DNA from 3 places in the Solwaraspora sp. WMMD1047 genome. Region 2 is predicted to be linked to each of the others. Evidence: riboswitches for the same ligand, from Rfam matches in the RefSeq annotation. Region 2 holds a riboswitch; each other region holds the start of a gene.
The links. A riboswitch is a leader RNA that binds a small molecule or an ion and turns the genes downstream of it on or off. The one in region 2 is predicted to bind cyclic di-AMP.

Region 1: linked by a shared signal. The riboswitch ahead of O7627_RS33640 (hypothetical protein) and the one ahead of O7627_RS24700 (hypothetical protein) in region 2 are both predicted to bind cyclic di-AMP.
Region 3: linked by a shared signal. The riboswitch ahead of O7627_RS35750 (NlpC/P60 family protein) and the one ahead of O7627_RS24700 (hypothetical protein) in region 2 are both predicted to bind cyclic di-AMP.

What each region holds. Positions count from the first base shown of each region.
Region 1 covers NZ_JARUBL010000001.1:7,369,655-7,379,874, forward strand. The annotation lists gene O7627_RS33630 (cation diffusion facilitator family transporter) at 1-866, opposite strand, end outside; gene O7627_RS33635 (hypothetical protein) at 1,060-1,533, shown strand; cyclic di-AMP (ydaO/yuaA leader) riboswitch at 2,166-2,299, shown strand; gene O7627_RS33640 (hypothetical protein) at 2,303-3,322, shown strand; gene O7627_RS33645 (DUF1775 domain-containing protein) at 3,503-4,159, shown strand; gene O7627_RS33650 (cation transporter) at 4,450-5,199, opposite strand; gene O7627_RS33655 (metalloregulator ArsR/SmtB family transcription factor) at 5,196-5,534, opposite strand; gene O7627_RS33660 (MFS transporter) at 5,576-7,099, opposite strand; gene O7627_RS33665 (SRPBCC family protein) at 7,232-7,729, opposite strand; gene O7627_RS33670 (flavin reductase family protein) at 7,769-8,320, opposite strand; gene O7627_RS33675 (M56 family metallopeptidase) at 8,317-9,153, opposite strand; gene O7627_RS33680 (BlaI/MecI/CopY family transcriptional regulator) at 9,251-9,634, opposite strand; gene O7627_RS33685 (hypothetical protein) at 10,057-10,220, shown strand, end outside.
Region 2 covers NZ_JARUBL010000001.1:5,413,787-5,424,006, reverse strand. The annotation lists gene O7627_RS24715 (glycosyl hydrolase) at 1-2,946, opposite strand, end outside; gene O7627_RS24710 (FAD-dependent monooxygenase) at 3,272-4,336, opposite strand; gene O7627_RS24705 (TetR/AcrR family transcriptional regulator) at 4,399-4,974, shown strand; gene O7627_RS24700 (hypothetical protein) at 5,026-6,132, opposite strand; cyclic di-AMP (ydaO/yuaA leader) riboswitch at 6,137-6,265, opposite strand; gene O7627_RS24695 (cation diffusion facilitator family transporter) at 6,384-7,298, opposite strand; gene O7627_RS24690 (superoxide dismutase) at 7,462-8,430, shown strand; gene O7627_RS24685 (AAA family ATPase) at 8,495-10,220, opposite strand, start outside.
Region 3 covers NZ_JARUBL010000001.1:7,827,663-7,837,882, forward strand. The annotation lists gene O7627_RS35700 (GNAT family N-acetyltransferase) at 1-280, shown strand, start outside; gene O7627_RS35705 (shikimate kinase) at 277-897, shown strand; gene O7627_RS35710 (hypothetical protein) at 904-1,224, opposite strand; gene O7627_RS35715 (hypothetical protein) at 1,281-1,457, shown strand; gene O7627_RS35720 (XRE family transcriptional regulator) at 1,903-3,036, shown strand; tRNA gene O7627_RS35725 (tRNA-Gly) at 3,025-3,098, opposite strand; gene O7627_RS35730 (zinc metalloprotease) at 3,318-4,307, shown strand; gene O7627_RS35735 (zinc metalloprotease) at 4,509-5,492, shown strand; partial or broken gene O7627_RS35740 (pyridoxamine 5'-phosphate oxidase family protein) at 5,790-6,188, opposite strand; gene dcd (dCTP deaminase) at 6,272-6,853, shown strand; gene O7627_RS35750 (NlpC/P60 family protein) at 6,885-7,916, opposite strand; cyclic di-AMP (ydaO/yuaA leader) riboswitch at 7,929-8,065, opposite strand; gene O7627_RS35755 (NlpC/P60 family protein) at 8,256-9,242, opposite strand; gene O7627_RS35760 (GPP34 family phosphoprotein) at 9,447-10,121, shown strand; gene O7627_RS35765 ((Fe-S)-binding protein) at 10,126-10,220, opposite strand, start outside.

The sequences.
Region 1 (10,220 bases), 2.0 Mb from region 2:
AGGGTGGCGTGGTCGATGCCGAACCCGTCATGCAGGGCGACTCGGGCGTCCGCGAGGACCGGGGCGAGATCCGCGCCGTGGTCGAGGGTCAGGTGGGCCTGAGCGACGTCCATGCCGGAGGTGAGGGTCCACACGTGCAGGTCGTGGACCTCGGCCACCCCGTCCACGTTGCGCAGGGCGCGTTCGACCGCGGCGACGTCGAGGTGCTCCGGGGCGGCCTGGACCAGGATCCGCAAAGCGGCCCGGGCCAGGGACAGGGACCGGGGCACAATGAACAGCGCTACCGCGACGGCGATGATCGGGTCGGCGTACCACCAGTCGGTCGCCCAGATCACCCCGGCAGCGGCGATCACCCCGGCCGAGCCGAGCGTGTCACCGAGCACCTCCAGGTAAGCGCCGCGCACGTTCAGGCTCTCCGTGCTGCCCGCCCGCAGCAGGGCGAACGCGATCAGGTTCGCGGCCAGGCCGGCCACCGCCACCGCGAGCATCGGTCCGGCCTTGACCTCGGGCGGCTCGCCGAAGCGGCTGACCGCCTCGATCAGCACCCACCCCGCCACCACGCAGAGCAGTACGGCGTTGGCCAGGGCCGCCAGGACCTCCAGCCGGTACGAGCCGAAGGTCCGTTGCGGGTCGCCGCCGCCCCGGGCCGCCCGACGCACGGCGTGGATCGCGGCCAGCGCCATCCCGATGCCGAGGACATCGGTGAACATGTGCCCGGCATCGGACAGCAACGCCAGCGACCCGGTCAGCAGGCCGCCGACAACCTCGATCACCATGAACACAGCCAGTAGGGCGAATGCCGTCCACAGCCGGCCCAGGTGTTTCTCACCCGCGCTGCGCGCTGCGTGATCGTGCCCGGCGCCCATCGATTCCTCCCGACCTTGCTTCCGACGACCCCGTCAACGTATGCGTACATTGCAATAAGTGCAACGGGCGGAGCTGTCGCTCAGACAGGCGTAGCCCGGATCCGCGGGTCGCCGCCAGCGCCGTTCACGCTGGCCGGGGTGACGACACGGCGGTCGGGTCGGCGGCGGCGCGATCGTGTCGTAACCTGTCGGCATGAACCGAACCGGCGGACCGCGTGCTCGTGCCGCGCTGCCGCCGTGGTTGACCGCCGTGCTCGCGTTGACCGCAGTGGCGCTGCTACACGCTGTGCAGTGCGCGTCCGGTGCCGCGGCGCCGTTGCTGGCGACGTCGACCCTGCATCAGGTGGCGGTCAGCATCGACGGGCATGGGGCCGCGACCTCGGCCATGCCGGTCGGGGCGGCCACGGCCGTGTCGGTCAGTGCGTCGACGGGCTCCGGAGTGCAGGTCGACACCGGTCAGGGTGCCGGGCACAGCGAGATGCCGTGCGGACCAGGGCTGGCCGCCGGGACATGCCTGATGTTGCTGGTGAGCGCCGCGGTCGGCCTGCTGGCACGCGGGCGGCCGGGCTGGTCGTCGCCCGTCGTCGACGAGTTTCGGACCCTTGCTGGGTTCACCCGGTGGCGGGCGTCGCCGGACCTGGCGCAGCTGTGCGTGCTGCGTACGTGATCGACTCCACCGGCATCGACTCCACCGGCGCGTAGCCCGCGTTCGAGGTCGTACGCCTGAGCCCGCCCGGCCCTGCTGGGGCAGTTTCTCGGGAGCGTGGCCAGGGCCACGAGACCAGCGGGCGCTGGCCGATCCCGCGTGTCCTGTCCGCGGCCGCCGCGCCCGGTGGCGCGCGGAACCACGCGACGACGACATGGTTGCCGCGTCGAGTCCGGACCCCGCACGCGAGCCGTCCGTGGATACAGCCGGTGGCCCCCGGAGGCCACCCGTGGCCGAGAAAACAGCCTGCACGTCCACCCCTTCGAGTCAGAGGAGGACGAGCCCATGCGAGGGCCTCGTCACCGACACACCCACCGAGGCCAACCCGGGTACGCCGCGGCATTGTCGACGCGCATTGGAGCCGACATACGCGGCCCGGCCGCCGTCCGGCGGTCATCGCCAACGGCGCCGACCGGCCGTCCGGAGCGATCATGATCCCGGCGGACGCCCACCCGGTCCCCCCGCAGGCCCGGAACCCACACCCACAGTCAACACAACCTCACCCTCTTAATCATGAATTAGAAACATCTATCACTATTGATCATCGACTCACATCACCGACGGTTACCTCCGACGCGCGCCGGACGGCGCCTGTCGAACCGCCGCCCAATCGCCGTCTTCGGCGAGCCGGGGAACCACGCCCGTGGGGTGAATCCGCGTTCGCGGTAGGGATCACTTCCATCCCGAACCCGTCAGCTAACCCGGTCGGCGGCCATCGGAAGGGAGAATGGTGACCACGCCCCCGAACAGGTGGCTCACAGCCACCCTGGCCGTCCTGGCCACCGCCGCGCTGCTGGCGGCCCCGCTCGGCTCCCAGGCTGCCGCGGCGCAGCCCAACGGCAACGCCACCGCCGACGAGGACGGGCCGCCCCCACTGCTGCGCGACGTACTCGACCAGGCCGGACGGACCTACCTGGACGCCAAGGCCAAACTCGACCAGTCCACCAAGCGCCAACTGATCCTCAACCTCGAGCTGCGACGGGCCGAGAACCGGCTGGCGAAACTCGCCCCGCAGGTCGAGCAGATCGCCGCCCGGTCCTACCGGACCGGCCGGATCGGCGCGGCCGCGATGCTACTCAACAGCGCCTCACCTGACTCGTTCCTCGACCGGGCCGCAACTCTCGACGAACTCAACATGGTCAACGGCAAACGGGTCGCCGAGCTCGCCCAGGCCGTCGACGACGCCGCCCGGGCCAAGGACGCCATCGACGCCGAAGTCCGCGACCAACGCAAGCAGGTCGCCGTGATGAACGCCCAGAAACGGGAGGCGGAGAATGCCCTCGCCCTGGTCGGCGGGCGGTCCCTCACCGCCGGGTTCGTCGCGGCCACCTCACCGGTCGCCCGGGCGGCGCCGCGCACCAGCAGTGGCGGATGGCCGAACGAATCGTGCAGCCAGGACGACCCCACCACCGCGGGTTGCGTCACCCCCCGCACGCTGCACGCCTACAAGGAGACCAAACGAGCCGGCTTCGACCGGTTCGTCGGCTGCCACCGGTCCGGCGGTCCGTTCGAGCACCCCAAGGGCCGCGCCTGCGACTGGTCCCTCCGCAACAGCGGTTTCACCCCCGCCCGCACCCAGAACGAACGCACCTACGGCAACAATCTCACCGCGTTCCTGGTCCGCAACGCCGACCGCCTCGGCATCCTCTACGTCATCTGGAACCGCCAGATCTGGCTACCCGCCACCGGCTGGAGGTCATACAGCGGGGCCAGCGACCACACCGACCACGTCCACATGTCCATGCTCTGACCCGGCCGCCCCGGTGTGCACCCGCGCACCGGGGCGGCCGTGGCACCAGACCAGGCGACCTCCGGTCACGACCCCCAGGTAAATCCCACCATCACGACGGTCGACCACGACCACGAGAAATGACCCGCCGGAAGGGACCATCGGAAAATGACGGTACGCAGAAGTGCTCGACTCGCCACCGTGCTGACGACGTTCACACTGGCAGCGACCGTGGCCACGCCGGGCTGGGCGCATGTCGAAGTAAGCGCCGACAAACCACAGGCGGGCGCCCGCGACGTCACCCTCACCTTTGTCGGCGAAGCCGAGTCCACCACCGCGGGAATCACGTCCGAACGTGTCGTCCTGCCCGCCGGCCTGAAACCCCAGGACGTGACCCTCGCCCGCGCACCCAAAGGATGGGAACTCAGCCCCAACCAGGACGGATTCACCGTGGCCGGGCCCGCCCTGCCCGTCGGCGACGACGTCACGTTCGCTGTCACCGTTGCTCAACTACCCCCCGACGCCGTAACCCTCGCCTTCAAAACCGTCGAGACCTACGAAAACGGCAAAGTGTCCCGATGGATCGAGATCCCCACCGCGGGCGACCAGGAACCGGACAATCCCGCCCCCGTCCTGTCCATCCGCCCGGCCGCCACACCACAACCCGAACCCACCACCGCCGCACCCACCGCCACGACACCCACCATCGCGACGACACCGCCGCCGGCCGCCGCACCCGCCGGCGACGACTCCGCCACCGGGGCGGGCGGGCCACTACTCGCCGGCTTCGGCATCCTCGCGGTGATCCTCGCGGCAGTCGCCGCCGTGGCCGTCCGACGCCGCCGGACACCGCGATAGCCGCAAGACCGTCCGAGGAAGCATGGGCGATCATCGGTACACCAGTGGCCGAATGTGAGTCCTCGGAGCGAGATCCGCGACCTGCGCGAACTCCGGCGCTACCTGGAGCGTTTCTCAGCCCTGCTCACCCAGGCCACCCGAATGCCAATCACCGTCAGCACCGACGTCAACCGCCGGCCGAAGGTGCTCGCCTACGCTACCGACCTGAGGCGCTGGCACGGCTGGCAGAAGGACGCCATCGACGGGCTCCGCACTCCGTCTGAACCGTCGGGGCGGTCTTCACCAGAAGGTCACTTCTCGGCTGCGTGGCGGCAGGAGCAGCCGGGTTCGCATCCGCAGGCATCGCCTGTGGCAGTTGAACCGGCTGGGGCTTCCGGGATGGTCAGCGGTGCGGTCAACGGGACGGCGCAGCAGCTGTCGCCGCGCCAAGCCTCGCGGCCTTCCTTGACCGCGACACCTGCGATGACCAGGGCGGCGATGGGGTCGGCCCAGGACCACCCGAACAGGCTGTTGACCGCCAGGCCGGCTAGTAGGACGCCTGAGAGGTAAGTGCACAGCAGTGTCTGTTTGGAGTCGGCGACGGCGGAGCGGGAGCCGAGTTCGCGACCGGCGCGGCGTTGCGCGTACGACAGTCCGGGCATGACCGCCAGTGAGACTGCCGCCAGTACCAGGCCGACGCTGGAGTGCTCGGCGTCGGCGCCGCCGAGAAGGGCCCGTACCGCCTCGACGCTGACGTAGGCCGCGAGGGCGAAGAATGAGACGGCGATGATGCGTAGTGCCACCTTTTCGCGGGTCTCGGGGTCTCGGCCGGCGAACTGCCACGCTACGGCGGTGGCGGAAGCGACCTCGATGATCGAATCGAGGCCGAAGCCGATCAGAGCGGTGGACGACGCGATGGTGCCGGCAGTGATCGCTACGGCCGCTTCGATGATGTTGTAGATGATGGTGGCGGCGACGAGCCAGCGCACCCGGCGGGTCAGTACGGCCAGGCGTTGCGGTGGTGGTCTAGCAGGGCTCAGTTGGAGGAGCCGCGGGTTCATCGGCAGCAGCTCTGGTCGTCGGAGTCCGGGCACGCTGCCGGGTCGACGGCCAGGACCAGGCCGAGTAGGTCGCCGAGGGCGTGGGCGATGCGGGCGTCGGCAAGCTCGTAGCGGGTGCGCCGGCCTTCGGGAACGGCTACGACCAGGCCGCAGCCGCGTAGACAGGCGAGGTGATTGGACAGGTTCTGCCGGCTGACACCGAGCATGTCGGCGAGTTCAGCCGGGTAGCCGGGTCCGTCCCGCAGCGCGAGCAGCAGTTTGGTGCGGGTCGCGTCGGACAGGGCATGGCCGAAGCGGGCGAGGACCTGGCCGTTGGTGAGCGTCGCCACCCTCAGAGAGTACATCGGTGGCTGTATCGACAGCGGGTGCGTGGGGATCATGCCGACACCGGCTCGGCGGCAGGGGCCTCGGCGAGGGTACGGGTGCGCCCGGGCATGAACAGCACGGTCAGGACGGCGCCGATCGCGGCGATGACCGCACAGACGATCAACACCATCTGCATACCGTCGATATAGGCGGATTGGGCGTCGGTGACCAGGGCCGGGTTGCCGATGCGGGCGGCGACGCCGACCGCTCCGGCGATGGAGTCTCGGGCGGTGTCCGCCGCGGCGGGTGGTAGGCCGTCGACGACAAGGCGGTCGGTGTAGATCTGCGACAGCAGGCTGCCCAGCAGCGCGACGCCGAGTGCGCCGCCGGCTTGGCGCAGGGTCATGGTGATGGCGATGCCGGAGCCTGCGCGTTCGGGTGGCAGGACGGCGAGGACGGCGTCCATGGACGGGGTCAGGGCCGATCCGATGCCCAGGCCGGTGATGGCGTACCAGAGGGCGGCGAAGGCGAAGCCGCTTTCCGTGTCGGTGGTGGCGCCGATGGACAGGCCGATACCGGTGAGCAGGAGGCCGACGGCGATCGGGGTCTTGTGTCCGATGCGGTTGGCGATGCGGGTGCCGGCGCCGACGCCGATGACGAAGCCGCCGATCAGGGGCAGGAGCCGCAGGCCGGTGTTGAAGGCGTCGTGGCCGAGTACGAACTGCAGGTACAACGGCACGACGAACAGCAGGCCGAACAGGGCGAAGCTGACGACGGTGGCGTTGATGTTGCCCCAGGTGAACTGCCGGCCCTGGAACAGGTGCAGATCGATCATCGGCTGCGGGGTGCGCAGTTCCCACCCGACGAAAAGGCTCAGCAGCAGCAGGGACACGGCGAAGCCGGTGAGGATCAGCGGGTCGGTCCAGCCGCGGTTGGGTGCCTCGATCGCGGCGTAGACCAGGGTGAGCAGACCGGTGGTGGACAGCAGGCCGCCGAGCAGGTCGGGGCGCTTCGGGGATGGGTCGCGGGACTCCGGTAGGACCAGAACGATGGCGGTGACGGCCAGGGCGATGATCGGCACGTTGATGAGGAAGATCGAACCCCACCAGAAGTGGTTGAGCAGCCAGCCGCCGATGATCGGGCCGAGGGGTATGCCCGCCCCCATACCCATCACGACGACCGACAGGGCCTTGCCGCGGTCGGCGGGGGCGAACAGTACCGCGATCGTGGCCAGTGCGGTCGGCATGATGACCGCGGCGCCAACGCCGAGTACCGCGCGCGCGGCGATGACGAGTGCGGCGCTGTCGGCCAAGGCAGCGCCGAGCGAGGCCAGCGCGAAGATGGCGAGCCCGATGACAAGGAGCCGGCGGCGCCCGTAGCGGTCGGCGATCGCGCCGACCGGGAGCATCAGTCCGGCGAACAGCAGGATGTAGGCGTTGACGATCCACTGCAGCGCGTCGGTGCCGGCGGACAACTCGGTGGCCATGGTCGGTAGGGCGACGTTCATGATCGTGATGTCGAGCCCGATGACCAGCACCGACAGCGTAAGAGCCGTTAGCGCCAATCCCTGCTGTCGTTTCTCTGTTCTGGGCATGCGCTGCCTCCACTGGTCTGCGCGTCGAGGACGGCCATCGGTTGGCGCATCAGGCGGTTGGGCGGCTGAGCGGTGCCGGCGGCCCTCGACGAAATGATACAGCAGATCCTGAATTCAGTACATGATTTACTATTATCGGGAATGGTTGTCGGCGGGCTGGCCTTCGAAGTGGGCCTTGAGCCGTTGCTGGGTGATCTGGATGGATGCCCGGTTGTGGGTTCCGCGGTCGCGGATGCCGGACACGATGACAGCGATGGTCTTCATGAGCTGGCCGCGGTTGTCGTGCCAGACCTGCGTCAGGCGGGTGCCCCGGCCACCGTCCAGCGGTGCGAGGTGGTAGCTCCACGTCGCGATGGCCAGGCCGACGGCGGCGGTGTCGAAGCTGAACTGGCGGCCCGGTTCGGCAGCGGTGACGGTGCAGTGGGTCCGCCAGCGCCGGATCGCGCCACGACGGTTGTGGCCGCTGAACGTGCTGCCGACGCCGAGCGGGCCGTCGTGGTGCGGCAGGCTGGCGCCGGTGCATTCAGGGCTGAAGCGTCCCCAGCGGGCGACGTCGACGATGACGTCGTAGACGTCTTCGGGTGGCGCGGCGATGTCGATGCTCTCTTCGACGTGCACGGAGTAGGCCATGACTACCTTCCTCGGTGGGGACCACTGCAGGTGGGGGGACTACTGCAACTGTCGATAGCGGGAGGCGTGGCGCAGGAGGGGTTCGCCGCGGCGATGCCCGGCTTTCCGCACCGCGCCGATGACGATGGCGTGGTCACCGCTGGCGTAGGTGTGCTGGTGTTCGCAGGTCAGCCAAGCCAGCGCGCCCGGAATGACCGGGAGGCCGTCGACGGTGGTGTAATCACCCGGCACGGTGTTCCTGTCCCGTGGGCGGGCGAAGGTGTCGGCGATGTCCCGCTGATCAGCGGCGAGGATGCTGACAGCGAAGCGCCCGTGCTGGGCGAGCAGTTCCAATGTGGTGGATGAGCGGTGCAGGCAGACCAGCAGCAGGGCCGGCCGCAGTGACAGCGAGGTCAGCGATCCGACGGTCATACCCCAGACATCGCCGTCGCCGTACTGGGTGGTGAGCAGGCTGACGCCGGTGGGCAGGGCGCCCATCGCGGTCCGGAACTCCTGCTCGGACACTGCCGAAGGTGGGGGGTCGGCGTGGGTCCGATCGGTGAGCAGACTCGCGTAGTGCCGACCCAGGGCGTCTTCGATCAACGTATTCACGCTGCTCCCCATGGACACAGGTCGATGACTATTGCGTTGAGGAGGAGAACAGTCGGCGACAGGACGAGCAACGCCGCGCCCAGGGCGTAGGTGCCTTTGGATCGGGCGGTCTGGCAGCAGTGCCGCGGGATGTGCAGCTGCGCCAGCCGCAGCGCGACCGCGCGACCGCCCGCGGGCAGCGCCCCGGCGGGAACCGCCATGTCGGCCAGCAAGGTCAGGGCCGCGATGGTGGGCTTCTGACCCACATGGCGGCGGGCGTAGCAGTCGGCCGACATCTCGATCAGTTCGGTGATGGACATCGACAGCGCGGTGATGGCCCTCGTCCCCGGGAACGACTGCGCCACGGCGGTCGCCAACTGCAGGACGAGGTGATGGCGGGCCAGCAGATGCGCCCTCTCGTGCCGCAGGACGGCCTGCAAAGGTTTCGGCTCAAGCAGATCCAGCGCCCCCTGCGACAGCACGGTGCGCCCAGAGACGATGCACGGCACGCTGTAGGCGAACGGCCGCCTGTCGTCGATCACGTTGACCTTGCCCAGGTCGGGGCGTTCAGTGGCGAACAGGTCGATGAGCATCTCGTGGCGGCGCCGACGCTGGCGAGCGGCCCGGTTCAGCGCGGCGAAGCGCCTGCCGACGCGCCCGGCGCCCAGCAACAGGACGGCACTGACCAGTGCTGCGAGCAGTGACGGTGCCGTGTTGTCCATCTGCCAGGTGTGTTGATCGGAGATCAGGATGAGCAGTGCCGCGACGGCACCGAACGGGACCCCCAGGACCGCGCCCAGCCACAGTCCAACCGCCGCGCAGGGCACCCGGTATATCCACGTCCTCTCGACCACCAGGCCAGTGATCGACCACGCACATAGAGTGACGATAGCTGGTAGCACCAACGGCCCCACCGCGGTTTCCCCCTCAGACCTTGTGCTCGGTCAGACGCTACGGTTCGCGTTCATCCTTCGCCTCGCCGTCGAGCGCCTCACGTAACGCCATGCGCTCCTCCGAACCCAGCTCGTCGACGAATCGCACGAACGCGCCCGGATCGCCGTCGGCGACGCCCAGCGCGTCCGCCAGCAGCTCGGCGAACATCTCTTGCCGGGTGGCTGCGGCACTGTAGCGGTGAGCGCGTTCGTCACGACTCTGGTGCAGCAGTCCCTTGCGCGCCATCCGCTGCAGTGTCGTCAACACGGTGGTGTAGGCGATCTGACGGCCGGAGCGCAGCGCTTCGTACACCTCACGGACCGTCATGGCGCGGTCCGCGGTCCAGAGGCAGTTCATCACCGCCCGCTCAAGCACTCCCAGTCGGACCACGGGCTCCAGCATAGGGCAACTCGATCAGCATGACTACCACGGTAGTACTACTATGATACGAGAAGGTTACGGGAAGGCCCCAGTTCTCACGCTGAGTGTCGACATCCATATCGGGGATGGCCCGCAGTGCCCGTGCTCAGCCAGCCGATGCGCGTAGGCGCAGCAAGCGCCCCTCCGGACTTCCACGGGTGTCGATGGGGGGCGTCGGAGGCGCCTCCCGCAAGGCTTTAAGCAGGCCAGACATTGGCGGCTATCTCGATGCACCCTCTCGTCCGGTCGGCTGATCGCGACCCGTACGTCAGGCTGAACCGCTTGACTGCCGGGGTAGTACTACCGTAATAGTTGACCGCGTTGGCTAACAAGGTGGAGAAACCTCGTAACGCGATGTCACAACGGTAGGCACCACAAAGTGCCGATTTGGGGGAGGTCCGGCCATGGATGTGGCGACGATGTTGGGCGCACCGGGAGACGCACTGCGGCTACCGCAACAGCAATGGGAGACCGGAGCCACCGAGGTGCTCCGTCAGTCATTCCGCTACCACTTCGACCGCAACGACTTCTTCCGCGCCCAGTGCGACGCCGACGGTGTCGTCCCGGA
Region 2 (10,220 bases):
GAACGGCACGGTCACCGTGGACTGGGTGCCCTGGGCGGCGGTGGCGTCGACCCGGACCGTGGTCGGGGCGTTGCCGATCGCGTTCCACAGCTCCAGCTTCACGCAGCCCCGGTTCATCGCCGCCAGGTTCCCGGTCGACGCGGCCAGCCCCGCCGACTGGGTGTAGGTCTCGGTGCCGGGCACCGGGTCGGTGGCGAAGTACCGGTACGTCTCGACCCGGCCGAAGGTGCCCGAGCCGCTGGCGTCGTACGAGATGCGGGCCTGGACCCCGGCCCCGACGGCGCCGCCGGCGTCGACGTGCAGCGCGAAGGCACTCGCCCCGCTCACCGACCCGGTCAGCCCGCAGACCGTGAAGGTGGCCTGGTTGCGGGGGGTGCCGTCGAAGTTGCCGTTGGCGGCCGGCAGGGTCACCGTGGTCGCGCCGCCGCCGGCGGTGGCCGACAGGACGCCGCCGGAGCGGACGAACAACCGGTTCGACCCGACCGGCGGGGCGGTCGTCGGTGGGGGAGTGGTCGGCGGTGCGGTGGTCGGCGGCGGGGTGGTCGGGTTCGTCGTCGGCGGGGTGGTCGGGTTGGGCAGGCCGCCGTTGGCGTTGCCGCCGCTCCAGGTGAACGCGCCGGTGGTGGCCGTCTTCCCGGCCGGCACCGTCAGGGTCCGGCCGTCGGAGAAGGTGACCGTGATCGGGTTCGCCGAGATGTTCGACGCCACGTAGGTGCGGTTGCCGTTCTTGGTGAAGACCGAGTACAGCGGGTGGTTCGCGGTCACCGTGGTGTCGACCTGGCCGAGCGCGGCCAGGTTGCGGATCCAGTGGAAGGTGTGCGCCCGGGTCTCACCCTCCTCGATCGGATAGTTGGGGTTGGCCCGGAAGTTCGCCAGCGCGGTGTCGCCGTTGTTCAGCGCCTGGAACGACCAGAGGATGTCCTGCCACACCGTCGGCGGGCCGCCGTTGTTGGTCACGAGCGAGTTCCAGTTGGTCGGGATGTAGCCCGGCCGGTAGCCCAGGTAGAGCGAGCCGCCGGTGATCGGCAGCATGTTGATGCCCTGGATCATCTCCGGATCGGCGCTGAACCAGGTCGCGTACGCCCCGCCGTCACCCCAGACCATGCCGACCGAGGTGTGCCCGAACCCGGCCGGGAAGTTCTCGTTCGACGAGTCGAACCAGTACTCCTGGATGGCCGCCGCCTGGGTGGTGTAGATGTGCAGGCCGGCGTCCCGGATCGCGGTGTTGCCGGTGGCCAGTCCCCACTGGATCAGGGCGTTGGCGAAGTTCATCCCCTCCGACGAGGACTCCTGGTTGTTGCCGGCACCGAACGCCGCGTGCCCGGCTGCCCAGTCGTGGCCCGCGTAGATGTCGAAGTCGCGCAGGAACGGGAACATGGTGTCGCCCCGGTCCCAGCCGTTGGCGTCCCGGATCAGCAGGTTCACCATCCCGCCGTACCGGCTGGTCGAGGCCCAGGTCGGGTCGAACTTGGCGAGCGTGGCGGCGGCGGCGATGTAGTAGCCGTAGTGGAAGTGGTGGTCGTTGAGGTCGGTGTCCGAGCCGTACGAGGCCGGGTAGCCGACGAGCGTGCCCCAGGCCCGGTCGTAGTGGAAGACCCGCTGGGTCTTGCCGGGGGTGGCGGTGAACCAGTCGGTCAGCCGGGTCCGGATCGCCGACAGCAGCGCGTCGCGCTGGGCGGTGCGGCCGAGCTGGTCGGCGATCTCGGCGAGCCGGGCGGCCCGGCCCAGCGCCTTGCCGGTCCAGTAGGTGTCGTTGTTGAAGCCGGCGAACGGGTCACCGCCGGCCACCTGGTCCAGGTAGCCGCCGAGGGTGGCCAGGTCGCCGCCGGCCGAGGTGGCCACGGCCGGGACCTCCGGCAGCACCCCGTGGTAGCGGATGCCGGTGCTGAACGACGAGGTGCCGACGAGCGTCTTCATCGGACCGCGCGGCGAGACGTAGGTCTGCCCGATCGGGGTGCCGCCGGCCAGGTTCTTCCACTGGTGCGGGTAGAGGGAGGCGACGGTGTTGCGTTCGGTGCCCTCCCGGGCGGTGGTGGTGAAGCCGTAGGTCGCGGTGACGGTGCTCGACGACTGGTTGTAGGCCCAGGAGACGCGGGTGCCGGTGACGTGCGCGTGGGCGTACCGGCCGTAGCTGTCGGCGAGCGCGGTGCGGGTCGCCGCCGAAGTGCCCGGCGTGGTCGGCAGCAGGGCCACCGACAGGTAGCCGCGACCGGCCAGGTTCGAGGTGATCTCGCTGCCGCCGACCGTCCAGGTGGCGCCGCTCGGGGCGTACGCGACGTAGTCGTGGCCGCGGACGGTGAAGCCGATCCGGTTGCCGCTGTTGGTCCAGACCGTCGGCGGGCCACCGAAGGCGAGCCGGGCGTTGCCGCCGGTCACCTGCGCGTACACGAAGGGCAGTCCGTGGCCGATGGTGGCGCGCAGGGTGCGGGCGCCGTCGGACCAGTACGGGCTGACCGTCCAGTCGGTCCAGCCGTCCACCTTGACGTCGGGGGAGTTCAGGCCGGTCACCCCGAGGGTGAACTCGGTGGTGTACGGGAAGTGGTACTCGCCGACCCCGGTCGAGGTGCCGGAGATGGCCGCCTCGGTGGTGTACGAGACGCCGAGCCCGCCGGCGGCGGTGTCGAACGACATCGGGTGGGCGTGCAGCGGCTCCGAGTAGGAGCAGTCCCAGCGCTTGAAGAGCAGCGACGACCACCAGTCGTTGGTGGGCACCGCGCCGGTCGGGGCGTTGCCGGTGACGTACTGGCGCGGGTTGCTGGCGATGTTGCCGCAGGCGGTGGGGGCGGCGCCGCCGGCCGGGCGGGTGGTGGTGTAGCTGCCGGCGCCGATGGTGTCGGCGTCCGCGCCGCGCGCCACCATGACGGTGAGGGCGCCGGCGGCCAGCGCGACGGCGGCCGCGGCCGCCAGGCCGCGCCGGGCGGTCGAGCCGGGGACAGGGGATCTCATGGTGCCTCCGGGGGAAGGGCAAGGATTTCGTACGCATTAACGAGTCGTTGCGAGCAGGGCACCAGAGGGCAGCCGGCTCTGTCAATGTTTCGGCCCGAACTTTGCCGTCCATGGGCTGTCGAGTCCCATTCGTATTGACAGCCGCCGGTCCGGGCGATAACTTCTGTGAGAGCGCTCTCAGGGCCGGCGATGCCAGGTTGGCGCGGTTGCTGATCCACTACGGAGGGCTAGCGAAAGAGCGCTCTCTGAGACGACCTGAATTGCATCGGACGCATTCGGGTTGCCCGCCCCGAAATGCGGATGGCGTTCCCGGGTGGTATAGCGATCAGTTCGGCGGGCCGGCGGCGAGTGCGAGTCGGACCGCCGCGTTCCGGGCGCCGGTCCACCGCCGCGCCTGGGCCAGTCGGCCGACGAGGTGCGAGACCCGGGCCAGCCGCTGGGTGGGCCGGCGCCGGGCGCGGTCGTAGCGGGCCAGCGCCACCGCGACGGCCGGCTCGTCGATCAGACAGCGCCCCAGCGTCACCGCGTCCACGAGCGCCTCGCACGCCCCCCGGCCGAGGTCCGGGGTCATCGCGTGCGCGGCGTCGCCGATCAGCGCCACCGACCCGGCCACGTAGGACGGCAGCGGCGGGGCGAGGTGGTAGAGGTCGTGCCGGAGCACCTCCTCCTCGCGGATCCCGGCGAGCACCCGACGGACCTCGTCGTGCCAGTCCCCGAAGAGCGCCCGCAGGAGGGTCACCTCGCCGCCCGGGGCGCGCCCGCCGGCCGGGGTACGCAGGGAGGCGTACCAGTTGGTCCGGCCGTCCTCGCGGGGGGTGATGCCGAACCGGCGACCCGGCCCCCAGGTCTCGGTCACCGCTGAGGTCGCGCCCGGCACCGTGCCCCGCCAGGCGGTCACCCCGGCGTAGCGGGGCGCGCCGGCGGCGCCGAAGAGCTGGCCCCTGCTCCGGCCGAAGATGCCGTCCGCGGCGATCACCACGTCGTGGTCGTCGACCAGGTCCGACACGCTCGTCACCTCGCTGTCGAAGGTCACCGTGCCGGGGGAGAGGGCGCCGGCCAGCAGTCGCAGCAGGGCCGGGCGGGAGATCAGGTGCACCGTGTCGCCGGTCCGGCGGACCAGGGCGGCCACGTCGATGGTGGCGATCCGGCGGCCGTCCGGCCGCCGGAACTCGCCGGTGCGCTGCGGCGCGCCGATCCGCCGGACCTCGGCGCCGATGCCGAGCGCGTCGAGTGCGCGCAGCGCCTCCGGCCACATGCCGAGCGCGGTGCCGGCCCCGCCCAGCGTGCCGGCCCGCTCGTGGACCCGGACCGACCACCCGGCCCGCTGCAATATGGCAGCCGCGGCCAGTCCGCCGATGCCGCCCCCGATGACTGCCGCGTTTCCCGTCATGGAGGCGACGGTACTACGGATGTAGTTGCTGTGACTACGGATGTAGTTGTTAGGGTGAGCACATGTCCAGGCAGGAGGAGTTGGCCGACGCGGCGATCCGGGTGCTGGGCCGGCGTGGACTGCGCCAGCTCACCCACCGGGCGGTCGACGCTGAGGCGGCCCTACCCGCCGGCTCCACCTCCAACCGCTACCGGACCCGGGACGCACTGCTGCGCGCGGTGGTGGAGCGGCTGGCCGTTCTGGACCGCGCCGACTGGGCCCAGCTCGCCCCGCCCGGCGGACCATCCGCATCGCCCGGCGGGAGCCGGCCGGTGGCCGGGCTGGTCCCGGCGTTGGTGGACTTCGTGCGGCTGGCGCTGGCCGACGGGCGGGACCGCACGATGGCCCGGTACGCGCTCAGCCTGGAGGCGGCGGTCAACCCCGAACTCGCCGCCGAACTGGCCCGCGGCAGCGCCGAGATCCGCAGCTGGGCCACCCCGTGGCTGCGCGCCGCCGGCTCGACCGATCCGGACCTGCACTGCCGCCTGATGCTCGACTACCTCGACGGCGTCCTGCTGCACCAACTGGCCTACCGGGACCCGGACTTCGACCCCCGACCCGGCATCGAGACCATCCTCCGTGCCCTGCTCACCCGGTGATCGCAAAGGATCCGGTGCACGACAGCACACCGGATCCTCCGCGATCACGGATCAGTTCATCGACAGGTGTACGTGGTTGGTGTGGTCGCCGGACGGCGTGCCGTCGCCGTTGTACGCCCGCCAGCCGCTGCTCGGCAGCCAGATCTGCCGGAACCAGATCACATAGAGCACCCCGAGCCGACTCGCGTTGTTGACGAAGTACGCCGCCAGGTTGTTGCCGTAGGTGCGGTCACCGCCGGTGGCCGTACCCTCGAAGCCGTTCTTCTGGGCGGCGAAGTCGCACGCCTTGCCCTGCGGGTGCTCGCCCGAACCGCCGCTGCGGAAGCAGGAGACGAACCGCGTGAAGCCGGCCGCCTTGGCCTGCTTGAGGGCGTTGAGCGTCCGCGGGGTGATGCACCCCGAGGTGGTCGGGTCGTTGAGGCTGCAGGACTCGTTCGGGAACGAGCCGTCGGAGTTACGCGCCACGGCCCGGGCGCGGGCCGAGTTGGAGCCGCTGACCCCGCCGCTGGGGCCGCCGCTGCCGACCGCCGCCAGCGCCCGCTCGGCCTGCTGCTTGCGCTTGGCCATCACCTCGACCTGCTTCTTCTCCTCGGCGACCTCGGCGTCGATCGCCGCCTTCGCCCGGGTCTGCTGCTCCTTGGTCTCCTGGAGCTGACGCAGTTGCCGGTCCTCGTTCGCGGCCACCGAGTCGAGGGTGGCGGCCCGGTCCAGGAAACTGTCCGGTGAGTCGCTGGCCAGCAGCGCCGACACCGGCCCCAACCGCCCGGTGCGGTAGGCCCGGCCCGCCAGGTCGCCGAGCTTGCGGTTCTGCTCGGCGAGGTCGGTTTCGAGTTGCTTGAGCAGCTCGGTGAGCTGCTTCTGCCGCTCGGTCGACTTCTTCAGCGCGGCCTGCGCGTCGAGGAAGCCCTTGGACGCCTCCTGCAGCGCCTTGCGCAGGCTGTCCGAGCCGCCCTCGTCGAAGTCCTGCTGGGCGAGGACCGGGGCGGCGAGTGGTGTCGCGGGTCCGGCGGCGACCGCCGTGCCGGTGCTCACCAGGGTGGCCGCCAGGCCGACCGTGACGGCGGCGAACAGCCGGGCCGCCCATCGGGTGTTTCGGCGCGACGCGGGTCTGGCGGCCCGGCGCGCGTGCGCATGTCGTACGGATGCCAGTGCTGGCATTGCCACGTCCTTCCGTCAGCCGCCGACCGGGTTAGCTGACGGGTTCGGGACGGAAGATCCCTACCGCTTTCGCGGATACACCCCACGTACATGGTTCCCCGGCTCGCAGGACGCGATTAGGCGACGACCACCGCAGGCGCCGTGAGGGCGCCGCCCGGCGGCGGCCGTCGCCGAGCCTACCGGCTGTTATCCGGCTCTCTCAGGTGAGAAGGGGCGAATTAAGACGTAGCTAAGCCGGGCGGTGAGCGCCGTCACCAGGTCGTCGGGCCGCAGCCCCCGGGGGAGGTGCCCGGTTCGACCTGCAGGGTCGCGTGCTCGATGTGGAACTCCTCGGTCAGCGCCGACCGGGCCGCGGTGAGCACCGTGCCGACCTCGGCGTCGGGGTCGATGGTCAGGTGGGCCGAGGCCACCTCCATCCCCGAGGTCAGCGTCCACACGTGCAGGTCGTGCACGTCGGAGACGCCGGGTACGGCGCAGAGCCGGGACCGTACGGCCGGCACGTCGAGGTGCTCCGGCGCGGCCTGCACCAGGATGCGTACCGCGGCCCGGCCGAGCCGCCAGGTCCGGGGCAGGATGAACAGCCCGATCCCGACCGCGACCAGTGGGTCCGCCCACCACCATTGGGTGGTCGCGATCACCACGGCGGCCACGATCACCCCGACCGAGCCGAGCAGGTCACCGAGCACCTCCAGATACGCACCCCGCATGTTGATGTTGTCGCGGGCGCCGGACCGGAGCAGGGCGAAGGCCACGATGTTGGCGAGCAGGCCGGCGACCGCGACCACCAGCACCGGGCCGGCGGTCACCTCTGGTGGGTCGTCGAGGCGGCTCACCGCCTCGATCAGCACGTAGACCGCGACGCCGGAGAGCAGTACGGCGTTGGCGAGCGCGGCGAGCACCTCCAGCCGGTAGAGGCCGAAGGTCCGCTGCGGGTCACCCACCGCCCGGCGGGCCGCGGTGATCGCCGCCAGGGCCATCCCGATCCCGAGTACGTCGGTGAACATGTGCCCGGCGTCGGAGAGCAGTGCCAGCGAGCCGGTGAGCAGGGCGGTGACCGCCTCGACGAGCATCAGGGCGGCGAGCAGCCCGAACGCGGCCCAGAGCCGACCCCGGTGCTGGTCGGCGGCCCGCGAGGCGGCCCCGCCGTGGTCATGACCTGCGCCCACGCTCACACCATCCTCGATCAGGCCGACTCGGTCCAACGTATGCTGACATTGCTATGTATGCAACTGTGAGTGCGGTCACCCGGCTGGCCCTGGCATCATCGGAACCGGCCCGCAACGAAACCCGTAGATGCCTGCCGACCCCGGGCCCGAAGGGACTGCGATCATGCGTCACCGCGGACGCAACCTGCCGGTCAACCGCCGCACGCTGCTGATCACCACCGCCCTCGCCGTCACCGCCGCCGGACTGCCGGCCGCCCCGGCCGCCGGAGCCCCGGCCATCACCGGGCCGGTCTTTCCCGACAGCTTCCCGCTGCCACCCGGTTTCCAGCCGGAGGGGATCGCGATCGGCTCCTCGCCGTACGCCTTCTTCGGCTCCCGGGCCACCGGCGCGATCTACCGCGCCAGCCTGGTCACCGGCCGGGGCGAGATCATCAACCCGGGACCGGGTACGCCCTCCCTCGGCCTCAAGATCGACAAGCGGCTGCGGCTCTTCGTCGCCGGCGGGACCGGCGGCGACGCCCGGGTCATCCACGCCCGCACCGGCGAGCTGCTGGCCAGCTACCGGCTCGCCGACGGGGCCAGCTTCGTCAACGACGTCGTCCTGACGCCGGGCGGGGCCTGGTTCACCGACTCGACGAACCCGGTGCTCTACCGGCTGCCGCTGGACCGGGCCGGCCGGCTGCCCGGCCCGGACGGCGTCGTCCGGGTGCCGCTCACCGGCGACATCGCCTACGGCACCGGGATCAACGCCAACGGCATCGTCCGGACCCCCGACGGCACCGGCCTGCTGATCGTGCAGTCCGGCACCGGCCTGCTGTTCCGGGTCGACCCGCGCACCGGGCTGACCCGCACCGTCGACCTCGGCGGGGAGTTGCTGACAAACGGCGACGGCCTGCTGCTCGACGGGTGGACCCTCTACGTGGTCCAGAACCGGATCAACACCGTCGCCGTGCTCGGCCTGGACCGGGCCGGCACCCGCGGCCGGCTGCTGACCCGCCGGACCGACCCCAGGTTCGACGTGCCGACCACGGTGGCCGCCTACGGCCGGCGGCTCTACCTGCCGAACGCCCGCTTCTCCACCCCGCCGACCCCCACCACCGAGTACGACGTCATCGCGATCCCTCGGCACTGAGCCCGACTGTCGCCCGCCGGGAGCGCCGGCGATCGACCCCGCCGGAAGCTCCCGGCCCCGCCAGCTATCGGACGTCGACCGTGGTCAGGCGCTGGGTGGCCCGGGACAGGGCGACGTAGAGGGTCCGTACCCCGGCCTCCGAATCGGCGCGGATCTCGCCGGGGGCGACCAGCAGCACCCCGTCGTACTCCATGCCCTTGGCCTGCAGCGCGTTCACCACCTGGTGGCGGTCCGGGTCCGGCAGCCCGGCCAGCCAGCCGGCCACCTCGTCCCGGCGCGGGACCGGCGTGATCACCCCGACCGTGCCGTCGACCTCGGTCAGCAGCCGGGCCACCGCGTCCCGGACCACCGCCGGCAGCTCGGCCGCCGGCGCCGACAGCTCCACCGGGGCGACCCCGGTGGAGCGCACCGCGGTCGGCAGCACCAGGTCGGGGTCGATCTCCCGGATCACCGCGGCCGCGGCCGCGAAGATCTCCGCCGAGTTGCGGTAGTTGGTGGAGAGCGTGAAGCTGTGCCGCGCCCGCCGGCCCAGCGCCCGGTCCCGGGCCCGGTGCAGCTCGGCCGGGTCGCCGGTCCAGGCGGTCTGGGCCGGGTCGCCGACCACCGTCCAGGAGGCGATCCGGCCCCGCCGGCCCAGCATCCGCCACTGCATCGGCGAGACGTCCTGCGACTCGTCGACCACCACGTGGGCGTAGTCGCGGTAGTCCGCCGGCCGCTCGGTGGCCGCCTGCCGGGCGGCGCGCTGCCGTTCGGCGGCGGTGCTCAGCTCGCGTACCCCGCCGGCCACGTGGAACGGGTCGCGCCTGCGCCGGGGCGGCTGCGGCGGACGGCCGAGCAGCTCGTCGAGCTCGTCCAGGATGGCCACGTCGGCGAAGCTCAACCCGCCGGTGGCCGGCGCGGTGTACGACTCGGCGAGCATGGCGATCTCGGCCGGGGTGAGGATGCCGGCGGCGTACCGGCGCAGCCGCGTCGGCCGGGCCAGCCAGTGCAGCACGTGCCGGGGGTGCAGCCGGGGCCACCAGGCCCGCAGGAAGTCGCGGAACTCCTGCCGTTCGGCCAGCTCGTCCTCGAAGGTCCGCTGGTCGGGCAGGCGGCCGATCCGCAGCCGCTGGGCCTGGCTCCAGAGCGCGCCGAAGAGGCCGTCGATGCCGGCCCGGCGTACCTCGTTGCGGCGGGCGCCGCGCGGCAACGCCCGGGCCCGGATGCCGTCCAGCTCGGCCCGGCCGAGCCGCAGCAGCTCACCCCGGTAGAGCAGGCGCAGCTCGCCCGGCCCGTCCGGCACCGCGTCCCGGACCGCCCGTTCCAGCACCCGTCGCATCCGCAGCGACCCCTTGACCGCGGCGATCGCGGCCGGGTCGGAACGGGTCGCGGTGACCCCCGGGAAGAGCGTGCCCAGCGAGTGCAGGGTGGCCGCGTCCTCACCCAGCGACGGCAGCACCGAGGAGATGTAGTCGACGAAGACCGAGGACGGCCCGACCACCAGCACCCCGCCGCCGACGAACCGGTTGCGGTCGGAATAGAGCAGGTACGCGGCCCGGTGCAGGGCGACCGCCGTCTTGCCGGTGCCCGGCCCGCCCGAGACGATCGTCACCCCGGAGGCGGGGGAGCGGATCGCCTCGTCCTGCTCGCGCTGGATGGTCGCGACGATGTCGCGCATCCCCCGGCCGGTGGCCCGGGCCAGGGTGGCCAGCAGCGCCCCGTCGCCGACCACCTTCATCCCGGGCGGCGCGCCGGCCGGGTCGAGCAGGTCGTCCTCGATCCGGGTCACCCGCTCCCCGGTGGAGGAGATC
Region 3 (10,220 bases), 2.4 Mb from region 2:
GGTGCTCGGCCGGTTCAACCTGATTGACGTCGCCGACGGTGGTGCCGAGTTGGGGTTCCGGGTGGCCGAGCGGGTGGCCGGGCGCGGCGTCGCGACCGACGGCGTCCGCCGCGTCTGCGAGCTGGCCCGGCATGGGTACGGGCTCCGCCGGCTGGAAGCGTCGGCCACGCTCGACAACGCCGGCTCCCTCGCGGTGCTGCGGCGGACCGGGTTCACGCCGGTCGGCGAGGTGCTGTTGGCCGGGCACCCCGGCATGCGCCACGTCCGTGAGCTGACGTGACGGAGCTGCGGAGCGTCTACTGGATCGGCGGCGGCAGCGGCGCCGGCAAGTCGACGATCGCCCGCCGGCTGGCGGCCCGGCACGGTCTGCGGCTCTACGACACCGACGGCGTGATGTCCGACCACGGCCGCCGGAGCACGCCCGAGACCTGCCCGTACCTGGCCGAGTTCATCGCGATGGACATGGACGAGCGGTGGTTGAACCGGTCTCCGGAAACGATGCTGGAGACGTTCCACTGGTACCGGGGTGAGGGTTTCGACCTGATCGTGGAGGACCTGCTCGGGCTGCCACCTGGGCCGGGGGTGGTCGTCGAGGGCTTCCGGCTGTTGCCGCACCTGGTTGAGCCGCTGCTGGTCGAGCGGCGTCGAGCGGCCTGGCTGCTGCCGACGCCCGAGTTCCGGCGGTTCGCGCTGGAGAGCCGGGGTTCGACCTGGCAGATCGCCGGGCGGACCAGCGACCCGGAGCGGGCCCTGCGCAACCTGCTCGACCGCGACCGGATGTTCACCGACCGCCTCGCCTTGGAGGCGGCAAGCCTCGGGCTACCGGTCATCGAGGTCGACGGCACCATGACCGAGAACGACGTGGCCGAGCGCGTGACGACGGCGTTCGGCCTTTGAGCCGGCTCAGACGATGTGGATCTCGCGTTTGGTGCCGTCGGGCAGGACCACGGTCAGGTGGCCGTCAGGCGCGATGGCGTGGAGGATGGCGGCGACCTGTAGTGCGCGGTTCACGCTGTCGGTCTTGCTGAGTCCTTGACCGCTCGCGAGCGCTGCCAGCGCCCGATCGGCCGGGCCGGTGAGGTTGACGGTTATCCGGACCAGAGGCGGGCGCGGCGTCTGCTCGGCGGCTGGGTCCGATTTCGGCCCGGTCGATCCCGGTCCGGATCGAAGAAGGCGGTAGACCGATTGCGGCGCCTGATTGGGGCGGCGAGGTTCGATCGTCATTGCTCTGTGCCGGGTCCAGCGGGAGAACCAGTCTGACTCTGATCGCACGGATCGGCATGTCCGTAGACAAGGGGACACCGGACGTCGGGACGCCCGATCTTCCTGTTGCAGAGGACTCGGTGATGTTCCTGCTGGTCGCCTCCGCACGTGACAGTGGTCTCGCCCTGATCGATGTCGGGGACGAAAGCGAGGACATCGACGAGCCTCGCCGCGATTTCGAAGGCGGCTCCTAGGGTGGTGGCTCTGATAGGGATGTGGACTACGTATGGATTCCGTTCGCAACGCTCGGCATCCGGCATCTACACGATCCCCTCATCCTGTCTGCGTTCCGAGGCGGTCGACCGGGGCCGGGATGCGGGGTGTGATGGGCGGTTGGTAAGGCCCCCGCATCCCGGCCGGTCAGTGTCGGGTCACTCGGTCACGAGTTCATCGAACCCCGCTGGGGCTGGGCGGGACAGGTGTCACGACAGGGACACCATGCGTCACCGGGGTCTGTCCCCGTCGTGATCGGAGCGGGACAATGGGGCCATGATCCCATCGAGCCAGCTCGCCGATGAGCGACCATCCTGGGCCCGGCGGATGCGCGCCGAGCGCGCGAGTCGAGGTTGGTCCCAGGCGGACGCGGTGGCAGCCCTGCGAGCGCGGGCCAGGGACCGAAGCCTGCCTGGACCGGAGAGCGTGCTGCGCAACTGGAAGCGCTGGGAGTCCGGTGAGGTCGAGCCGGACGACTTCTACAAGCCGCTGATCGCAGCCGTCTTCGGCATCGCCACCGGCACTCTCTTCCCCCGACGCTCGACACCCGGACAGGACGCCGAACTCATCTCCCGAGTCGGAATGGACACCCTGGAGATCCTGGCTCGGCTCCGCGCATCCGACGCGTCAACCGGCACCATCGAGGCACTGGAGATCACCGCCGACAGATTGGCCTGCGCGTACTCCCATGAGCCACCTGAGCTGCTGCTGGCCGAGGGACGCGAATGGCTGCGCCGCATCAGCGCCCTACGCGATGGTCGCCTAACGCTGACCCAGCATCGGGAGATCCTGCGGTTGGCAGGCCGAGTCGCCCTACTCGTGGGTTGCGTGGAGTACGACATCGAGGACCGCCGGGCGGCAGAGGCCACCCGTCTCGCCGCACTGTCGCTCGGGAAGGAGTCCGGTGACTCCGACACAGTCGGCTGGGCCCACGAGATGCGAACCTGGTACGCCCTGACCCAGGGCCAGTTCCGGGCGGCGCTCAGCGCCGCCGACGCCGGCCTGGCGGCGGTCGGAGCCAGCCACAGTGTCGCCGTCCAGCTCGCCGCCCACCAGGCCAAAGCATGGGCCCGAATCGGTGATCGGCGGCAGGTCGAGGTCATGCTGGACCGGGGACGAGCCACGCTCGAAGCTCTCCCATATCCCGACAGCCTCGACAACCATTTCGTGATTGATCCCTCGAAGTGGGACTTCTACACCATGGATTGCTACCGACATGTTGGCGAAGACCGGCTCGCCGACATGTACGCCGATGAAGTCATCCGCTCCTCGACCACCCCGGACGGAACGGTGATGAAACCGATGCGCGTCGCCGAAGCACACATCACCAAGGGCGTGGTGGCTGCCCGACTCAATGATCTTGAACAGGCACTTTCGGAAGGCAGGAGCGCACTTGGGTCCTCGCGACGGTCGATCCCGTCACTGCTGCTGCACACCAGGGAGCTCGTAGACGTCCTTCAGGACCGGTTCCCTGACGAGCCCGCCGTCGACGCGTACTGCACGGAAGTCCAGAGCCTGCGTCGTCACCAGACCAAGGCGAGTTCGGGTTGGAGCGGGTGACGGGAATCGAACCCGCACTGTCAGCTTGGGAAGCTGATGTTCTGCCATTGAACTACACCCGCGAGCGGACCCCACTGTACCTGGTCGGCCCGCCGCGCGCACCAAGGTACCCACCCCGCCCAGGTCGGCCCAGTTCAGGGCCACTGTCAGCACATCGACCAAATACTGCCCCAGGGGCCACTATGGCAAGGGCCGTCCCGAACGGTAGCGTGCGCCACACCTGTAACGCGGCGCGGTCACCCCCGACTGCGCCGCCCTCCATCGGGGCCAAGAGGTGAGGCATGGGGTTGCACCGCACTCGATGGATGCTGCGCGCTGCCGGCGTGGCGTCCACTTCTCTCGTACTCCTGCTCGGGTCGACCGCCGTGGCGACGGTGCCGGCGGCTGCCAGCGGCGCCGGCGCGTCCGCAGACGTCTGCGCCGAGCCGGCGGACACGCACGCGAACGCGAAGATCCGGCCGTCGTCGCCCGACGCGGAGCACGAGCACGAGCACGACCCGAACGACGTGACCGAGGCCGAGGCCGCCGCCCGCACCCGCGAGCTTGACCGGGCGTACGCGGCCCGGGTCGGAGTGGCGCCGTACGAGGTGCCCCGCAAGCCGCGGGTCACCATCCCGGTCGTGGTCCACGTGATCCAGGCGAACACCACCCGGGCCGGGGGGAACATCCCCGATTCGATGATCCAGTCGCAGATCACCGTGCTCAACGAGGCGTTCGCCGGAAGTCGCGGGCCGGCCGCGTTCAAGTTCGTGCTCAAGCAGATCAACCGGGTGGTCAACCCGTCCTGGTACCCGATCGTGGCGGAGAGCACCGTCGAGGCGCAGATGAAGGCGCAGTTGCGGGTCGGCGGCAAGGAGACCCTCAACATCTACCTGGGTGACCTGACCGACGACCTGCTCGGCTGGGCGACCTTCCCGCAGACCACGCTCACCTCGTACGACGGGGTGGTGGTGCTCAGTGAGTCGCTGCCCGGCGGCACGGCGGCGCCGTACAACCTGGGCGACACCGGCACCCATGAGGTGGGCCACTGGCTGAGCCTCTACCACACGTTCGAGGGTGGCTGCTCCGGCCAGGGCGACCTGGTGGCGGACACCCCGGCGGAGCGGGAGCCGGCGTTCGGCTGCCCGACCGGCCGGGACACCTGCGCCTCGGCCGGGGTGGACCCGATTCACAACTTCATGGACTACACCGAGGACGCCTGCATGGACCACTTCACCCCCGGCCAGATGAGCCGGATGGTCAAGGCCTGGCAAGCATTCCGGGCACCCTGACCGACCAGCGGCGCCGGGGCCGGTCGTGACCTTTCCACAGGTTGCGGGCGGCCCCGACGCATGTCACGCGACGTCATCCAGGTTTACCGGGGTGTAACACATGTCCATTCTCAAATGTATCGATCAGATGTAACGTTCCCTCCACGTCAATGGACGCGGTGCGACACACCCCGGTCGTGCCGCTGGAGGGAAGAGGTACCCATGGGGCTGCGTCGCACCACGCTGGCCTGGCGGATCGCCGGTGTCACGTCCACAACTCTCGTCCTCTTGCTCAGCACCGGCGCCGCGCCCGCGTCGGCGCACGCCCATGAACACGACCTGGCGCAGGAGTGCGCCGAGCCGGCCGAGGCGCACGCCCACGCCAAGGCCCGCCCCGGCGCCGCCGCCGGGCACGACCCGAACGAGCTGACCGCCGCCCAGATCGCCGCCCGCGAGGCCGACCTCACCGCCGCGTTGGCGCGCCGGGCGCAGCGGAACGCGGGGGCCGCCGCCGGCCCCAGCGTGCTGGCCACGGTCACCATCCCGACCGTCGTGCACGTGATCCGGCGGGACACCACCCGGGCCGGCGGGAACATCCCCGACTCGATGATCCAGTCGCAGATCAACGTGCTGAACCAGTCGTTCGCCGGCTCGACCGGCGGGGCGGTCACAGCGTTCGCCTTCCAGCTGCAGAGCATCAACCGGGTCACCAACACGTCGTGGTACCCGATCGTGAGCGGGTCGGCCGCCGAGCGGTCCATGAAGAGCTCGCTGCGGGTCGGCGGCAAGAACACCCTGAACATCTACCTCGGACAGCTCAGCGGCGGGCTGCTCGGCTGGGCGACCTTCCCGCAGAGCACGCTGAGCAGCTACGACGGCGTGGTGGTCTTGAGCGAGTCGCTGCCCGGCGGCACCGCCACCAACTACAACCAGGGCGACACCGGCACCCACGAGGTGGGGCACTGGCTGAACCTCTACCACACCTTCCAGGGTGGCTGCTCCGGCTCGGGTGACCAGGTCTCGGACACCCCGGCCGAGGCGTCGCCGGCGTACCAGTGCCCGGTCGGGCGGAACACCTGCAGCTCGGCGGGGGTCGACCCGATCCGCAACTTCATGGACTACACGTACGACTCCTGCATGTACCAGTTCACGGCCGGACAGGCGACCCGCATGATCAACGCCTGGAACGCCTACCGGGCGCCGTAACGATCCCCGGTAGGCCCGCCGCCGTGTCGCCGGTGCCGGCCCGGTCCCGATTCATGGGGCCGGCACCGGCGACTCCGGCGGCGCCGCATGCCGCCCCCGCGAACGGCGACTGCGCCGGGCCGCGGCCGAGCCGGCCACGACCTGTTCGGTCAGCACCGCCGCCTGGGTGCGGGTGGGGCCGGACTGGGCGGGGCTGGACCCGGCCGCAGGGGTGGCTCCGGCGGCCGGGTCCAGCCAGACCTGGACGGCGGGACGGTCGCCCCGCGCGTCGGCAAACGGTGTCGCTCCGGTGCGGCCGTGCCGGGCCACCATCGCCACGTCGACCGTGAACTCGAACAGGCGCCAGTCAACCTCGGGTGCGGCGCGCAGGTCGCCGGCGAGCCGGTCCACCCGGGCCGGGTCGGTGACCGGCCGGGCCCGGCCCGCCACGTACGCCTCGTCGTCGCTCTCCTCCGGTGGGAACGAGTGCAGCGCGTACCGGCCGTCGCGTTCGAGGTCGCGGCGCTTCGGCGAGTCCACCACGAAGCAGAACAGCCCCTCGTCGGTGATGACCGGGGAAACCGGGTGCACCCGGGGACCGCCGTCGGCGCGGACGGTCGCCAGGTAGCCGAGACCCGGGCCGTACTGCTGCATGAGGAGACGGATCGAGTCGGCGAGCCGCGGCTCGTCGGAGGCGAATTCGGACCAGGATGCCATGCGGTGATTCTATCGAACATACGTTCGATTCGCGACCCCGGCCCTGACCAGGCCGGACCGTGACCGCTCGGTATGGTGGCACGATGCTGCTCTCCGACCGCGACCTCGCAGACGAGATCAAGGCCGGCACGCTGGCACTCGACCCGTTCGAACCCGAACTGGTGCAGCCGTCGAGCATCGACGTCCGGCTGGACCGGCTGTTCCGGGTCTTCAACAACCACCTCTACACGCACATCGACCCGGCCGTGCAGCAGGACGACCTGACCTCGGTGGTCGAGGTACCCGACGGCGAACCCTTCGTGCTGCACCCGGGCGAGTTCGTGCTCGCCTCCACGCTTGAAGTGATCTCGCTGGGCGATCAGCTCGCCGGCCGGCTGGAGGGGAAGTCGAGCCTCGGCCGGCTCGGCCTGCTCACCCACTCGACCGCCGGCTTCATCGACCCGGGCTTCTCCGGCCACGTCACGCTGGAGCTGTCAAACGTGGCGAATCTGCCGATCACGCTCTGGCCGGGCATGAAGATCGGCCAGCTCTGCATCTTCCGGCTCGCCTCACCGGCCGAGCACCCGTACGGCTCGGCCATCTACGGGTCGCGCTACCAGGGCCAGCGGGGGCCGACGCCGAGCCGCGCCTGGCGCAACTGGCGGGTCTGGCCGACCACCCGCTGACGCGTGGTGGCCGGCCAGCATCCGCGAGACGTCAGCCCGGTCGGCCGTAGCTGTGGATCGGGGAGGTGTCGACCTTCTTCATCTTCACCGGTTCGCCCGCCTGAGGGGCGTGCACCACCCAGCCGTTGCCGACATACATCCCGACGTGATGCAGGTCGGCGTAGTAGAAGACCAGGTCACCGGGGCGCAGGTTGGCCCGGCTGACACTCGGCACGGCCTGGCGCTGCTTCGCGGCGTTGTGCGGCAGACCCACGCCGGCCTCCGCCCAGGCGGCCAGCATCAGACCGGAGCAGTCGTACGAGTTCGGCCCGGACGAACCCCAGTAGTAGGGCTTGCCGATCTGGGCACAGGCGAACTTGACGGCGACGCCGGCCTTCCCGCCCGGGTAGGTGGCCGGGCAGGGCGCCGGCCGCAACGGACCGGCCGACCCGTTGCCGTACGCGGTCAGCCGCATCTCCTGCAACTTGTCCACCTCGGCGTCGATCTGCTTCTTCTTCTTGGCCAGTTCCGCCTCGGTCTTGGTCAGCTCCGCGACGAGCGCGTCCAGCGGGGCCTTCTCGGCGGCGTACTTGTTCTTGAGCTCGACGACGGTCTGCACGTCCTGCTGCTGCCGCCGGGCGAACTGGTCCAGCACCGTGAGCTGGTCCATCAGGTTGCTTGGCGAGCCGGTGGCCAGCACCGCGTTCAACGCCGACGCCCGGTTGTCCTTGTACGCCTCGACGGCGAAGTCGCCGACCCGGTTCATCGCCAGGTCGATCTGCAACTGCAGCGGCTCGATCTTCTTGTTGAGCGCGGCGACCTGCTTCTTCTTGACGGCCAGGTCCTGGCGGGTGGCGTTGTGCCGTTCGATGATCGGCTCAAGCGAGTTCCACGCCTCGTCGATCTGCTTCTCGATCTCGGGAACCGATGGCTGGGCGGCGGCCGGGGCGGCGCCGAAGAGGGCGACGGTGAGGCCGGCGACCGTGGCGAGCACGGGTGTGATCAGGGACCAGCGGCGCGGGCGGGACCGGGCGGCGGCCTGGGCCACCGGAGCGGGTCGCGACCGCGGGGCAGGGGTTGCCACCGGAGTCGGTACTCCTTCTTCCGTGACCGCCTACCGGGTTAGCTGACGGGTTCGGGCGGGAAGGAAAGCGCCCTACCGCAGGTTCGCGGATTCACCCCGGACTTCGTGGGTCCCCGGTTCGCCTGGCGACGATTCGGCGGTGTCGAGCCGATGCCGCCCGGCTGGGCGACCTGCTGCCGACTCGACGGCACCCCAGAGTAGGGAAAGCCGTTATCGCAGCGCAACCCTTGATGTCAATCGATTCGTTGCGTAGATGGTCGACTGCGGACAGTTGCATTATCCGGCCGGAAAGTCCGAAAAGCCCGCCACGGTCGGGCGGGCTTTTCGGCTATGGAACTTTCAGCCGACGCGTTTGAAGCCCGCGATCGGCATTGCGTCGATCTGCTGCATCTGCACCGGTGTCCCGGAGCGCGGCGCGTGCACCATGATGCCGTTTCCGACATACAGCCCGACGTGGTGCAGGTCACTGTAGAAGAAGACCAGATCTCCCGGTCGAGCATTCGCGCGACTCACCGTACTGCCCTGATTCCACTGCGCACCGGTGAAATGTGTCAGCGATACGCCGGCCTTGCCCCACGCGTACTGGGTCAGGCCGGAACAGTCGAACGAACTTGGACCGGTGGCACCCCACACGTACGGCTTGCCGATCTGGGCGCACGCGGTCCGCACCGCGACACCGGCCGGTCCGCCGATGTACGTGGCGGGGCAGGGCCCGATCCGCTGTGCCGCGCCGGAGCCGGTGTAGCCGGCCGCGGTGAGCCGCAACTGCTCCAGCCGCTTCATCTCCGCGTCGATCTGCTTCTTCTTCGCGGCCAGCTCGGCGTCCTGCTTGCGCTGCTGCTCGATCAGGTCGTCCAGCTTGCGCTTCTCCGCGTCGTACTTGTCGCGGGCCGCGACCACCGCGGCGATCTGCTCCTGCTCGTCGCGAGCCAGCCGGTCCAGCAGCGCGAGCTGGTCGGTCAGGGTGCTGGCCGAGCCGGTGACCAGCAACGCGTTCAGGTCGGAACCGGGGCCGGTCTTGTAGTAGCGGGACGCGAGCCGGCTCATCTTGTTCATCGACAGCTCAGCCTGCAGCGCCAGCGGCTCGATCTTCTCCGCCAGGTCGGCGGACTTCTTCTGGTTCGAGCGCAACTGACTGCGTACCTTGTTGAACTGCTCGATGGTCGGTTCGAGCTGCTCCCACTGCTTGTCGAGCTGCGCCTCGATCTCCTCGATCGAAGGTGCGGCCGTGGCCGGTGTCGCGGGCAGCAGACCGACACAGACCAGCGCGGCGAGTGCCAGCGCGCCGAAAACGGCGCGGGACCGGCGGGGGCGACCGGCGGGCACAGGATCAGGGGTACGACGTTGAAAGGGCACAAGTGCCACTGGCAGCGACTCCTCTGTTACCGACCGCGGGCGCCTTTCGGAGGGGGACGAAGGGCGACGTGCCACAGCGGTCGGTGCCCCACAATAGGGAAGCTTTGATGCCGAATCAAGACATCGGATTCCGGTCCTGATGCGGTCTCGTGGCGGCCCGGATACGGTCGGATCATGTCGACGCTGACGCTCGCGGAGGAACTGCTGCTGCTCGTCTACAACGACGAGGGAACCGCCGAGCTGAGCAATCCGGCCCTCTCGCACGGGCTCGGCGGCTCGGTGCTGCTCGACCTGACGCTCGCCGGGCGGGTCGACGTGGCCGACAAGAAGGTGACCGTGACGGACCCGGCCCCGACCGGCGAGCCGCTGCTTGACGACGCGCTGCGCCGGATCGGCGAGGCGAAGAAGCCGCGCTCGCCGAAGCACTGGGTCAACCGGCTGGGCAACGGCCTGGACGAACGGGTGCTGGACCGGTTGGTTGATTCCGGCATCCTGCGCCGCGAGCGGGACAAGGTGCTCTGGGTCTTTCCGCGTACCCGCTATCCGGCCCCGCACGGGGTGCAGCCGCCGGTGGAGACGGACCTGCGGCAGCGGCTCGCCGCGGCCGTGACCGGCGACGGACCGGTCGAGCCGCGACTCGCCGCGCTCTGCGGGCTGCTCCGGGCGGTCGGGCTGGACAAGAAGGTGTTCAGGGACCTGCCCCGGGACCGGGTCAAGGAGCGGCTGACGCGGATCGCCGAGGGCGACTGGGCCAGCGCCGCGACCAAACGCGCCATCGAGGAGGCGCAGGCCGCGATGATGGTGGCGATCAGCACCGCGACCACCGTCGCCGCGACCAGCAGCAGCTGAGCGGCTACGCCTGCGGCTGGACCGACCGGAGCAGCACCGTCGCCACGTCGACCACCTCGACCTCGCCGTCGGCGCCCTTGCCGGTCACCCCGTCGCCGA